Regions from separate parts of the Mesorhizobium sp. WSM4845 genome, predicted to be linked through region 3. Evidence: riboswitches for the same ligand, from Rfam matches in the RefSeq annotation. Region 3 holds a riboswitch; each other region holds the start of a gene.
What was found. A riboswitch is a leader RNA that binds a small molecule or an ion and turns the genes downstream of it on or off. The one in region 3 is predicted to bind cobalamin.
Positions count from the first base shown of each region.

Region 1: another riboswitch for cobalamin. It lies ahead of AC0L2C_RS29305 (DUF1636 family protein); the one in region 3 lies ahead of metE (5-methyltetrahydropteroyltriglutamate--homocysteine S-methyltransferase).
Region 2: another riboswitch for cobalamin. It lies ahead of AC0L2C_RS07530 (aromatic ring-hydroxylating oxygenase subunit alpha); the one in region 3 lies ahead of metE (5-methyltetrahydropteroyltriglutamate--homocysteine S-methyltransferase).

Region 1 is NZ_JBVVQA010000036.1:62,803-66,968, reverse strand. Features, by position in the region: partial or broken gene AC0L2C_RS29315 (cobaltochelatase subunit CobN) at 1-414, opposite strand, end outside; gene cobW (cobalamin biosynthesis protein CobW) at 433-1,470, opposite strand; gene AC0L2C_RS29305 (DUF1636 family protein) at 1,467-1,901, opposite strand; cobalamin riboswitch at 1,940-2,142, opposite strand; gene AC0L2C_RS29300 (winged helix-turn-helix domain-containing protein) at 2,414-3,613, opposite strand; gene AC0L2C_RS29295 (NADH-quinone oxidoreductase subunit A) at 3,949-4,166, shown strand, end outside.
Region 2 is NZ_JBVVQA010000004.1:321,475-325,640, forward strand. Features, by position in the region: gene AC0L2C_RS07525 (FAD-binding oxidoreductase) at 1-130, opposite strand, end outside; gene AC0L2C_RS07530 (aromatic ring-hydroxylating oxygenase subunit alpha) at 154-1,401, opposite strand; cobalamin riboswitch at 1,515-1,717, opposite strand; gene AC0L2C_RS07535 (DUF680 domain-containing protein) at 2,225-2,431, shown strand; gene AC0L2C_RS07540 (DUF680 domain-containing protein) at 2,499-2,723, shown strand; gene AC0L2C_RS07545 (DUF680 domain-containing protein) at 2,798-3,034, shown strand; gene AC0L2C_RS07550 (ABC transporter ATP-binding protein) at 3,224-4,166, opposite strand, start outside.
Region 3 is NZ_JBVVQA010000013.1:127,920-132,085, reverse strand. Features, by position in the region: partial or broken gene metE (5-methyltetrahydropteroyltriglutamate--homocysteine S-methyltransferase) at 1-2,289, opposite strand, end outside; cobalamin riboswitch at 2,381-2,580, opposite strand; gene AC0L2C_RS16895 (adenosine kinase) at 2,968-3,960, opposite strand; gene metK (methionine adenosyltransferase) at 4,070-4,166, opposite strand, start outside.

The sequences.
Region 1 (4,166 bases), on a different contig from region 3:
GCCGTCGAGCTCCTGGCGCGGCAGCGTCGAGCCTTCGATCAGCCGCAAATCCTCGTCGCGGCATTCGCCGGGCAGCAGCGCCAGTTTTATGCCGTGCGCGCGGGCGGTCGAGGCGAGCTGGTCGCAGCCATAGCGCCACCAGTCGTAACCGCCGAGGATGCGAACCAGAACAACCCTGGCGTGCCGGGCGACGCTGTCGATCCAGAGGTCTACTGACATCGGATGGCGCAGGTCACGTAGAGCCGCCAGCCGCATCGACGGCAGCCGATCCGCGTCCGCCTGCCACGCCGCCGCCAGCCCGGCCAGGTCGCTGTCGGTGAAGGACAGCGCCACGACATCCGCAGGCGTCTGCCTGAGATCGACAGGCTCGGCGAGATCGTCGAGCGAGGCGGATGTGGTGGTGAGGATGTGCATAGCGGCTCGTGCCTGAGGTCAGCCGGCGAGAATACGCTCGATGGCCGGGCGGTTCAGCCCTTTCAGGCCGATGACGACGAGGCGCGAGCGGCGGTCGTCGTCGGCAGTCCAGGCGCGGTCGTAGTAGTGGTTGACGCGCGGCCCGACAGCCTGCAGCAACAGTCGCATCGGCTTGCCGCCGACCTCGACGAAGCCTTTTACGCGCAGCACGTTTTCTTCCTCCGCCGCCGTGGCGACACGCAAAGCCAGCTCATCGGGATTGGCGATCGACGGAATGTCGATGACGAACGAGTCGAAATCGTCATGCTCGTGATCGAGCTCGTCGTCGTGGTGGGTCTTGCGGTTCTCGATGTCGTCCTCGACGGCAAGGCCGAGGCCGAGCAGCACGGAGGGATCGACCTTGCCCTGCGAGGTCGGCACGATCTTCACCGCGCGGGCGGCGTGCTTGCCGATGACGGCATTGGCGCGGGCCGAGCCGGCGGCGTCCATCAGGTCGCTCTTCGACAATATGATCAGGTCGGCGCAGGCGAGCTGGTCCTCGAACACCTCCTCGACCGGATCGTCGTGGTCGAGCGTCTCGTCCTGCGCGCGCTGCGCCTGCAGGGCGTCCATGTCGTTGGCAACGCGGCCTTCGGCCAGCGCCGGTCCGTCGACCACGGCAATGACGCCGTCGACCGTCACCCGGCTCTTCACCGTCGGCCACTGGAAGGCCTGGACCAGCGGCTTGGGCAGGGCCAGCCCGGAGGTTTCGATCAGGATATGGTCGACCCTGGGCGTCAGCGACAGGATCTGGTCGAGCGCCGGGACGAAATCGTCGGCGACGGTGCAGCAGATGCAGCCATTGGCCAGCTCGACGATGTTTTCCTCAGGGCAGGTGTCGATGCCGCATCCCTTAAGAATCTCGCCATCGATGCCGATGTCGCCGAACTCGTTGACGATGATGGCCAGCCGCTTGCCGCCAGCGTTTTCGAGCAGATGGCGGATCAGCGTCGTCTTGCCGGCGCCGAGGAAGCCGGTGACGACGGTGCAGGGCACGCGCGAGACGGAAGTGGTCATATCTGGTCCTTCAAAAGGTCGAGGGGAGGGATGCGGGCAACGAGGCCGCGCTTCAGGCAATCGGGGCGGCCGCGCCATGGCATGAGGCCGTCGGTCGAGGTGGCGAAGAGTCTTGCGCCGGTGATGAGATCGGCGCCGCTGGTCGCGGTCAAGTCGCCGAAGACATAGCTCCAGCAGCCGTCGCGCAGGATAGCGGCGCTGAGGCGGCGCTTGCAGTTGCCGAGGCATTCGACGCTGCGGATACGGATGTTTTCGCCCGAGGCGGCGCGGCGCGTATCTTCGGCCAACAATTCGCCGGCGCGGGGATGGCCGTCGGAGCCGGTCTCGTCACGGCAGGAGGCGCAGACGATCACGGTGACGTCGGCCAGAGCATCATCATCGCCGGACAATACGCCCGCTGTCTCAGCCGAAAAACTGCTGTCGCGTTCCAAATCAGGCTCCTTGCCCGGAAAACCCGCCAGGCGATCGGATTCTTATGTCCTAGACGGCAGGTCTCCTGGCTCGCGGGTCATCGCCTTGGTGCCGCCTTCCCGGGATTTTCCCAGTGGTTATCGGCCTTGGCTCGTCGCTTACAGTTGCGGGGACAGCCGCGGATTTGAAATCGGATTTCGCACCGCATTCCCTCTTGGCTCCTCCCTTTGCCGAGAGGAGACCGTCTGAACCGGATTTAGGCTTGTGGAGGCAGTCGTGTCAACGCATGCTTCCGACACGGCGAGGGAAAACGCTTCAGAGCAATTTTCGAAGTCGGCGCTGCCCCTCATTGCCCTGCCGGGCATTTCTCCCCGTATAGTGACGGGGAGAAAGAACTGGCCGCAACGGCGGCGCCCCCTCCTGCAACGCTGGCGATTGGCGAAACCATCGATGACAGCGTCCCTCTCCCCGTCTCTATACGGGGAGAGGATGCCGGCAGGCAGGTGAGGGGCAGCGCCGACATCGGCAACCCTCACGAAACCGCGACATCCGCCAGCGCATGGCCCAGATCCCCCGCAGGCGTCACCTCGATGCGTTCGAGCCCGAGCCAGCCTTGCATCAACTGCAATTCCTCAAAAAGTTCGGCGGCGGTTTGCGGCGGCGCGCCGGGCTCGGCATAGGCGGCATGGACGCGCAGCACGCCGGCCCGGCGGTCAGCCCTAAGGTCGATGCGCGCCACGATCCTTTCGCCGAGCAGGAACGGCAGCACATAATAGCCGTATTGGCGCTTTTCAGCAGGGGTGTAGATCTCGATGCGATAGCGGAAGTCGAACAGTCTTTCCGTACGCGTCCGTTCGAAGACAACCGGATCGAACGGAGCGAGCAAGGCGCGCGCCTCGATCTTGCGCGGAAAACGAACGTCCTTGTGAAGATAGGCGGGCTTGCTCCAGCCTTCGACCCGAACCGGCAAAAGATCACCGCCGTCGACCAGTTCCTCGATGCGGCCTTTGATATCAGCGGGAGAGAGGCGGAAATAGTCGCGCAGGTCGCCTGCTGTGGCGACGCCGTGGGCGCGGGCGGAGATGCGCAGCAATTCGCGGTGCGCATCCTCAGGCGAGGGCACCGGCAGGGCAAGTATTTCCGGCGGCAGCACGCGCTGGGGCAGATCATAAAGCCGCTCGAAGCCACGACGTGACGCCGTGGTGATGCGGCCGGCCCAGAACAGCCATTCGAAAGCGTGCTTGGCGTCGCTCCAGCCCCACCAGCCGCCGGAGCCTTTCTGGCCTTCCAGGGCGGAAGCGGCGATCGGGCCGCGTTCGAGGACCTCGCGATAAATATCTTCAATGTAGGCGGCGCGCTCGCGGCCCCACTTGGCCAGCCCGTTATACATTTCCTCGCCACGTTCGGCCCGTTCCATGCGCCAGCGCATCAGCGGATAGGTCTCGACCGGCAGAAAGGAGGCTTCGTGCGCCCAATATTCGAAGACTTTGCGCTTGCGCGTCACGGCGGCGTTGTCGAGCAGGGCGAGCGGGTAGGGGCCAAGCCGCGAATAGAGCGGCATATAATGGGCACGCACCACCGCGCTGACGGAATCGATCTGCAGCAGACCGGTCCGGCCAAGCACACGGGCCAGATGGCGGCGATCGGGCGTGCCGTTAGGGCGAGGATCGGCAAACCCCTGTGCGGCAAGCGCGATGCGCCGGGCCATGGCGAGCGAGATTTTTTCCTTCATGCAGACGGCACTCTGTCGGCGTTTGACCAAAGGTGGGAGCGATGATTCCGCGCCATGCTAGCAGGGTTTTGGCGGCATCCATGTCAGGAGAGAAAAGTGGAGTAAACAGTGAAGGAAATCAAACAGGAGCGGATCGGACCAGTTTTTCCGGATATGCCGTCGAGCACCGTGTTTTGAACAAGGTTTGACTTGCTTCACCGAAAGCCCTGCGCTAACCCTCGCCGCGTTGCAGCATAGAGCCCCCTAAAACGGTTCAGTGGTTAAACTGTCACGCTTCCGCAAGTGGGTCCGGTGCTGTAATCAGAGTGGATTGGCCGCCAACGGAAAGCTGCAGCATGAACGCATTGTTGAGTTCGTACCTGCCCATCGTCCTGTTCATCGGCGTGGCGCTGGTCGTCGGCCTGGCGCTGCTTGCAGCACCCTTCCTGGTGGCCTACCGCAATCCCGATCCGGAAAAGCTTTCCGCCTATGAATGCGGCTTCAACTCGTTTGACGATGCCCGCATGAAGTTCGACATCCGCTTCTACCTGGTGTCGATCCTGTTCATCATCTT
Region 2 (4,166 bases), on a different contig from region 3:
TGTCAGAGCGGAAGGTGAAGGTCTTCACGTCAGGCGCCTCGTCGCTGACGCCGATGACTTCCAGCACCTGGAGCCTGTCGTTCCAGGGCGCCATCTCGTCGAGATGGCGGTAGAGGCCAAGGTCCGTCATCGCATTCATCCCCTTGACCTCGTTCAGGCGACGCTGCGCAGCGCCGGCCGCCCGGCCTCGGCAAGGCGCGGCCCGATGAAGGAGGCGTACCATTCGACGAACTGGATGACGCCGCCCTCATGCAGTTCCGAATAGGGGCCGGGCTCATAGGCCGGCGACAGGATGCCGAAGGCGTTTTCCTCGACAATGCGACGGTCCTGGTCGTTGGTCTCGGTCCAGACATGGGTGAGTTCGACGAGGTCGTAATCGACGCCTTCGACCGCGTCCTTGTGGACAAGCCATTTGGTGGTGACGGCCGTTTCCGTGGCACTGATCGGCAGCACGCGGAAGGTGACGGCATGATCACCGAGGATATGGTTCCAACTCGTCGGATAGTGATAGAGCAGCAGCGAGCCGATACGGTCGGTCGAAACGCTGTCGGAAAGGTTCTTCTTCACCGCGCGTCTTCCCGTCATCGTATAGCTGACGGCGTCGCGCAGCAGCGGCGCGCGGGTGGCGCGATACTGCCCGGCCGGATCGATGCGGAACTTGCTCGGCAAGCCCGCCGCCTCGCATTTCGCCCAGTGCGCGAGCATCTCTGGATCGCTGTCGGCGCCCTGCACGCCGGTCACGGTCGGCGCTTCCGGGAATGTCTTGCAGAGTTCCGGATGGTTGCCGGCGCAATGGTAGCACTCGCGGTTGTTCTCCCAGACGAGCTTCCAGTTGCCATTCTCGACGATGGTCGATTCGAATGCGATTTTTGCCTCGCGCAGCCGGTGCGGCAGCAGGTAAGGCTCGATCATGGCGCGCATCGGCGCGAAGTCGGCCGGCTCGTTGGCCAGGCAGATAAAGATGTAGCCGGCAACGCTTTCGCAAGCCACCGGCTTCAGGCTGAACTGGCTCTTGTCGAAGCCGTCTGCCATCTGGCGAGCAAACAACAGCCGGCCGTCCAGCTCGTAGGTCCACTGGTGATAGGGGCAGACCAGCTTCGCCGCAGTGCCCTTGTCGGCATTGCAGACACGGCTGCCGCGATGCCGGCAGGAATTGTGGAAGGCATTGATCTTGCCTTGCTGGTCGCGGACCAGCACGACCGGATAGTCGCCGATCTGGGCGGTGATATAGCTGCCAGCTTTCGGCAACTCGCAATCGTGGCCGATGAACAGCCAGTCGCGATACCAGATCAGCTCCATGTCGAGCTTGAAGAAATCTGGATCGGTGTAGAAGGGCTGCTCGAGCGAATAGCCTTGCCTGCGGCCGTGCAAGAGCCTCAGCATGTCGTTGCGCGCGTCCATGTCCTGTCCTCGTGTAAGGACTGAACTGGTGGTGATGGAGGGAGGACCGTTTGCACGCCGGCGACAGGGCCGGACGTGCATCATCCACCTCTTGACCGCCCACCGCGATCAGTCGAGTCTGAAAATCTCGGGCTGGTTTCCGGGCTCTGGAGTGTCCTTGCGGACTCGTCGCGACACCTTCCCAGGCTTGTGGCCCAGTGGTCTCCCGTTGCGACTTGAACTCCACCACCGTTGCGGGGGCAGCGCCGGGTTCTGACCGGCTTCCCAATTCTCCGCTTCGTCGTCACCAAGCGGCACCTGAGATGGCGTGATCTAATCATGCCGGCCGGCTGACTGCCGGCATGAAAGCGACATCGTATCCATGCGGCGCGACACCGCCGGCGAAACCTGCAGGTTTATATCTGCAGGGCTGAAACCCCACTTTGTCGGCGGCCATTGTCGGCTGCCGTGACATCGAATCCGACCCGCGGCGGAGACCAGGAAGGTTAACAGTTTACAAAAGTGACTATTAGCCGCTTCTAAAATCGAACCGAACGGTTCGTTTCTGTTGACAATGCGTACAGCATGCTGTGAACGCAGATCCGCCAATCCGTCAAATCATGAATGGCTAATTTTGAATAAGATATTGAAAACGAACCATAAAACTATGGTAGTAGATGCCTCTGGTACAATTTCAAGGTGTAGATTCTTGGTCCACACGGAACAACTTCGTGATTGGAATCCGCCGAATGGCCTTCCCACATCGGGGCTGTCCGAACGACGCGCGCATCCTCCCAAGACACGCCGCTAGACGGACTGAAGACTAAGATACTGGAGTACTAAAATGAAAAAGATCGCTCTTGCTGCCGTCGCCGCTCTGGCCATCACCGGCAGCGCCTTTGCCGGCAGCGACCATTATGGGTCCAACGCCGCCAACCAGCCGACTGCTTCGGTCGACAGCTCGTATACGGCCTCTGTCCAGACGCCGGCTCACGCTGAAAAGCAGCCCGTTGGCCAGGGCGCCGACCGCAACCTTTTCGGCAACAATTAACAGCTGGTCCCAAACAGCAAAGTGGCGGTCCGCCGCTCGGGATCTGAGGAACTCAGGAGTATTTGAAATGAAGAAGCTCATTCTTGCCACCGCCGCCATTGTGGCCATCTCCGGCAGCGCTTTTGCCGGCAGCGACAACTTTGGATCGAACGGCGCCAACCAGCCGGCCGCTGCGGTCGACAGCAACTCGTACACGGCTTCGATTCGGAGTTCGGCTTCGGTGCAGAATCCGGTTCTGGCTGACGAGAAACCCGTCAACGGCAGCGACCGTAACCTGTTCGGCAACAACTAACAGTTCGTTCCAACAGCGGCGGCGGCATTTGCCCGCCGGGCTGGCGGAACCAAGAAAATCCAGGAGTTTTGAAAATGAAGAAGATCGTTCTTACCGCCGCCGCGCTTTTGATTGCTGCGGGCGGCGCTTTTGCCGGTAGCGACAACTTTGGCAGAACCGACATCAACAAGCAGGCGACCATCAACGTCGACAACACGCAGACTTCTTCGGTACGCAATACCGGCTCGCCGGTCTACAAGCTGCTCAACTCGTCGGGCGACGTACAGAAGTCCGCCCCGCAGGGCAGCGACCGGAACCTGTTCGGCCGCTAGCGCATCGGCCCGAAAATCGGTTCCGATTCTCGGAAAGCACGATGCGCAGGTTTAAAGTGTTGGAGCGTACCTTTGTGCGTCCACTTGGACGCACGTCGCACTAACAGCGACCGGAACGCACAAGAGTGGCGGCTTGCCCGCCGCTCTCGTTTTTGGGTCACCAAACATCCATCAGTTCGGCTGCTGCTCTCAGGCTGCCTTTGCTTCCGCTTTGTGGAGCGTGAATGAATGTCCGTCGGCATCGAAAATATGCAGGTCGCCGGCATCGGCATTCAAGCGCAGCGCAGCGCCGCGCTTGACCCCGACATTGCCTGGCAGCTTGGTGACCAGCGGCAGGTCGGCGCGGCCGATGTCGACATAGACGAGCTGGACCTCGCCGAGTTGCTCGACATAATCCACCGTTCCCTCGAAAAGATAATCCGCACCGGTGGCGATCGTCAGATCTTCCGGCCGCACGCCGAAGCTCACCGCAGCGCCCGTCGCCGACGCCGGCGTGGCGATCGGCACCGTCGCCTTGCGCCCGCCGACATGACTGACGATGGTCGGGTCGCCTGATTTGTCGATCGTCGCCGGCAGGATGTTCATGGCCGGCGAGCCGATGAACTGGGCGACGAACAGATTGCCGGGTCTCTTGTAGAGCTCCATCGGCGTGCCGACCTGCTCGATATGGCCCTCCTTGAGCACCACGATGCGGTCGGCCAGCGTCATCGCCTCGACCTGGTCGTGGGTGACGTAGATCATCGTTGTAGCAGGCATCGATTCCTTGAGCTTGGCGATCTCGATGCGGGTGGCGACGCGCAGCGCCGCGTCGAGGTTCGACAGCGGCTCGTCGAACAGGAAGACCTTGGGGTTGCGCACGATGGCGCGGCCGATGGCGACGCGCTGGCGCTGGCCGCCCGACATCGCCTTGGGCAGGCGGTCGAGATATTTGGTCAGCTGCAGGATTTCCGCCGCCTGGCGCACCCGCTTGTCGATCTCGGCCTTGCTCTCCTTGCCGATCTTCATCGAGAACGCCATGTTGTCGTAGACAGTCATGTGCGGATAGAGCGCATAGGACTGGAACACCATGGCGATGCCGCGCTTCGACGGCGGCACGTCGTTCACCACCTCGCCGTCGATCTTGAGCTCGCCG
Region 3 (4,166 bases):
GACCTCCTCCCATTTCCTTGTTTTGAGGCCACAGTCCGGATTCACCCACAATTGGCCGTCCGACAGTCGCTCGCGGGCAAGTTGGGCGAGATGCAATATCTCGCCGATCTCCGGGACACGTGGTGAGTGAATGTCGTAGACGCCAGGACCGATTTCGTTCGGATATTTGGACTTGGTGAAGGCGTCCAGCAGTTCCATTTTGGAGCGCGACGTCTCTATCGAAATGACGTCCGCGTCCAGTTCATCGATCGAGTCGATGATCTCATTGAACTCTGAATAGCACACGTGGGTGAATTTGGGTCGCGTCCTCTACGCCCGTCGAAGCGATCCGGTAGCATTCGACAGCCCAGCCGAGATAATGTTTCCAGTCGGACTTCCGCAGGGGCAAGCCTTCGCGAAACGCGGCCTCATCGATCTGGATCACCCTTGCGGCAGCTCTTTCAAGGGCAGCCACTTCATCGCGGATGGCAAGTGCGATCTGGCAGCAGGCCTTGGCGCGGGGTACGTCGTCGCGAACAAAAGACCAGTTAAGAATCGTCACTGGGCCTGTGAGCATGCCCTTCATTGGCTTTTTCGTCAGCGACTGGGCAAATTGCCACCAGAGAACCGTCATCGGATTGGGCCGCGATACGTCGCCGAAGATGATGGGAGGGCGCACGAGCCGGGAGCCGTAACTTTGCACCCAGCCATGCTGGGTGAAGGCGAGGCCGGACAGCTGCTCGCCGAAATGCTGCACCATGTCGTTGCGTTCAAACTCGCCATGTACCAGCACGTCCAAACCCGATCTCCTCCTGCCAACGGACCGCCGCCTCGGTCTCCTTCTTCAGGAAGGCCTGGTAGTCGATATAGCTCAGCCGGCCCTTCGCATGGGCGGAGCGCGCCCTGCGCACCTCGGGCGTCTGCGGGAAGGACCCGATGGTCGTCGTGGGGAACGGCGGCAGGCCGAGCGTGTCGGCCTGGATGCTCGAGCGCTTGGCAAATGCGCTCTTTCGTTGCTTCATGACGCCGTCAATGCTGCTAACGCGCCCGTGGACGAGCGGATCATGGACCTTTGCAGACATTGCGCGCGCGGCGGTCGCCTCTTCAGAAGCCTTCAGCGCGCCTGCTACGGCCTCCCTGCCTTCGGACAAGGCTTGGGCCAGCACGAGCAGCTCTTCAGTCTTCTGGGCGGCGAATGCCAGCCACGAACGGAGGTCTACATCGAGCGCGGTCTCCATCCGCAGGTCCATCGGCACATGAAGCATCGAGCAGGAAGGCGCAATCTCGACGCGATCCAGCGGCCACCCGGCAACGACCGGCTTGATGCGGTCGAGAATGGCAGCCAAGGTTCGCGCGCCAGACGTTGCGGCCGTCGATCAGGCCAAGTGAGAGCACCAGATCCTTCGGTGCGAGCCGACCAACCGTCTCCAACTGCTCGGGAGCGCGCACGAGGTCGAGATGCAGGCCCGCCAGGCGCAGCGAAAGCGCGGTCTCGAGATTGTTTCCCAGCGGCCCGAAATAGGTAGCCAGCATAATTTTCAACTTGGGCGCGGCTTTCGACAGCTGCCCATAGGTGAATTCGAAGGCAGCTCGTTCGTTCGGGTTAAGATCGAGCACAAGGGCCGGCTCATCAATCTGCACCCAGTCGGCCCCCGAGAGCTCCAGCCTCTGCAGGAGTTGCTCGTAGACGGGCAGCAGGCGCGGTAGGAGCGCTATGGGATTGAAGCCCTGGTCGGGAGACTTCGCCAGCTTGAGGAAGGTCACCGGTCCAAGGATGACCGGGCGTGTATGGATGCCGAGCTCTTTTGCCTCCAGAAAGTGATCGACTGGTTTCGCCGGCGAGAGGGCGAATGTCTGATCGTCGCCCAGCTCCGGCACGATGTAGTGGTAGTTAGTGTCGAACCATTTGGTCATTTCCATCGCGGTTACGCGCTGCCCCTGAACTGCATGCCCGTGACTGGCGTGTCCACAACCCGCAGTATCGCCTTGCGTCCCGCGCGCCATCGCGAAGTAGATGTCAAGCGGGACCTCGCCGCCCGTCCAGCCGTAACGAGCTGGCACGGCGCCGACCATTGCTGCGGTGTCGAGCACATGGTCATACAGTGAGAAATCGTTCGACGGGATTTTCGACACGCCGCGGTCGTGCTGCTCGCTCCAGCTGGCGGCACGCAGTGCCTTGGCCGTCGACACTAGGTTGGCAGCAGACGATTTTCCGGACCAGTAGCTTTCGAGCGCGAATTTCAGTTCTCGCCGGCGACCGATACGCGGCACGCCAAGCGTTGCTATGGGAACTTGCTGGGAAACATTCATTCCATACCCCGATGGTTGGGGCGGGGACAAGGAAGGCGCTAGCAGGCCGGCATCAACGCCGAGCTGCCGCGGCCACCAGACACCCCGCCCGTGGACGTTGTTGGCCGTGGCAGGTCTCCTGACTCGCGGGTCACAGCCTCTGCCCCGTCTTCCCGGGGCAGTTCGCCCTAGTGACATTGATGGGTTTGGCTCGCCGCTTACATTTGCGGGGCAGCGCCGGCATTGCACCGGCTTCCCTCTTAGCTCCGCTACGGCAACGCCTTGCGGAGAACCACGACGCGCCGACAATCGCAGCAGCCCCCTTTGTCAATGACGTATAAAGAAATGTTTATGTGTTTATGTGAGCCGTTCACCTGCGGCGTGTTCCCAAGTCGCAGGTCGCGGGTAGAGCTGAGCCATTTGCGCCACTCTCCGGTTTGCGCAGGCTGTGCCTGGTCGCTCGGGCAATCTGTCAATTGTACGATCCCGGCTCAAAACGACCTTCGTCAAAAAGGGCGTGTTGGCCATCATGATCGGCCGGCAGTACTGGCCCGAAGTGTGACAACGTTCCTGAGCCTCAAGAAATCAGAAATTTGGAGAAAACCGCCATCCTTCACGGACGGGTACGCGACGTTTACCCGCGCTTGTCTGGACAGCCTGCAAAACGGGAAGGTGGGCAGCACTTCGCGGAAATGCCCCCTACAGCAACCCCGGCTGCTCAGCCTCTCGTCGCAGATTCTGCCGTGGCCTGGGGCCGATCTGCTGGATCACCAATCCGGCCGCCAGTGAGCCAAGGTCGCCGCAGGTCTGCAGGTCGCGGCCTTGCGTGTATCCATGCAGGAAGCCGGCGGCATAGAGATCGCCGGCACCCGTGGTGTCGACCAGTTCCTTGATGGCGGTCGCCTTGATGACCACGGTCTCGTCCCCGCGCACGATCACCGAACCTTTTTCCGAGCGGGTCACGGCGGCGATACGGCAATCCTTGCGGATCTGCGCCAGCGCCTCGTCAAACGACGATGTCTGATAGAGTGACTTGATCTCGTGGCTGTTGGCAAAGACGATATCGACCGTGCCCGAACGCATCAGTTCGAGGAACTCGTCTCGGTAGCGATCGACGCAAAACGAATCCGACAGGGTCATCGACACTTCGCGGCCTGCCGCGTGCGCCAGCATCGCCGTTTGGCGGATTGCTTCCTTGGCGCGCGGCGGATCCCACAGATAGCCTTCGAAATAGGTGACCTTGGCGCCAGAGGCCTTGTCGGCCTCGACATCCTCCGGCCCGAGCTCGACGCAGGCGCCGAGATAGGTGTTCATCGAGCGCTCGCCGTCAGGGGTGACGAAGATCATCGAGCGCGCCGTCGGCGGCTCACCCGTGAGCGGCCTGGTGTCGAAGGCAACTCCCTGGGCATGGATGTCGTGGGCGTAGATTACGCCGAGCGTGTCGTTCGAGACCTTGCCGAAGAAGGCGGCGCGGCCGCCGAAGCTGGCGACGCCCGCCGCCGTGTTGCCGGCGCTGCCGCCGGAGGCTTCGATAGCCGGGCCCATGCGGCTGTAGAGTAGCTCGGCGCGCCTCGTGTCGATCAGGTTCATCGCGCCCTTGATGATGCCGTTCGTCTCAAGGAATGCCTCGTCGCACTGGGCTATGATGTCGACAATGGCATTGCCGATGCAAAGCAGGTCATATTTCGACATCAGTGTCTCCGCCAAAAACCCGAGCCGGCTTCTCGCCACGCCGGGGCCGGCGTGTTTTTGGCGAGTGTGGAATGGGTCGCCCTACGCCGACGCATCCAATACCCGCGCATCACGCAGCTGCCGGTCCTGCCTCACGCAACAGGTCGTCAGCTCTGTCCGTCTTTTCCCAGGTGAACTCCGGCTCTTCGCGGCCGAAGTGTCCGTAT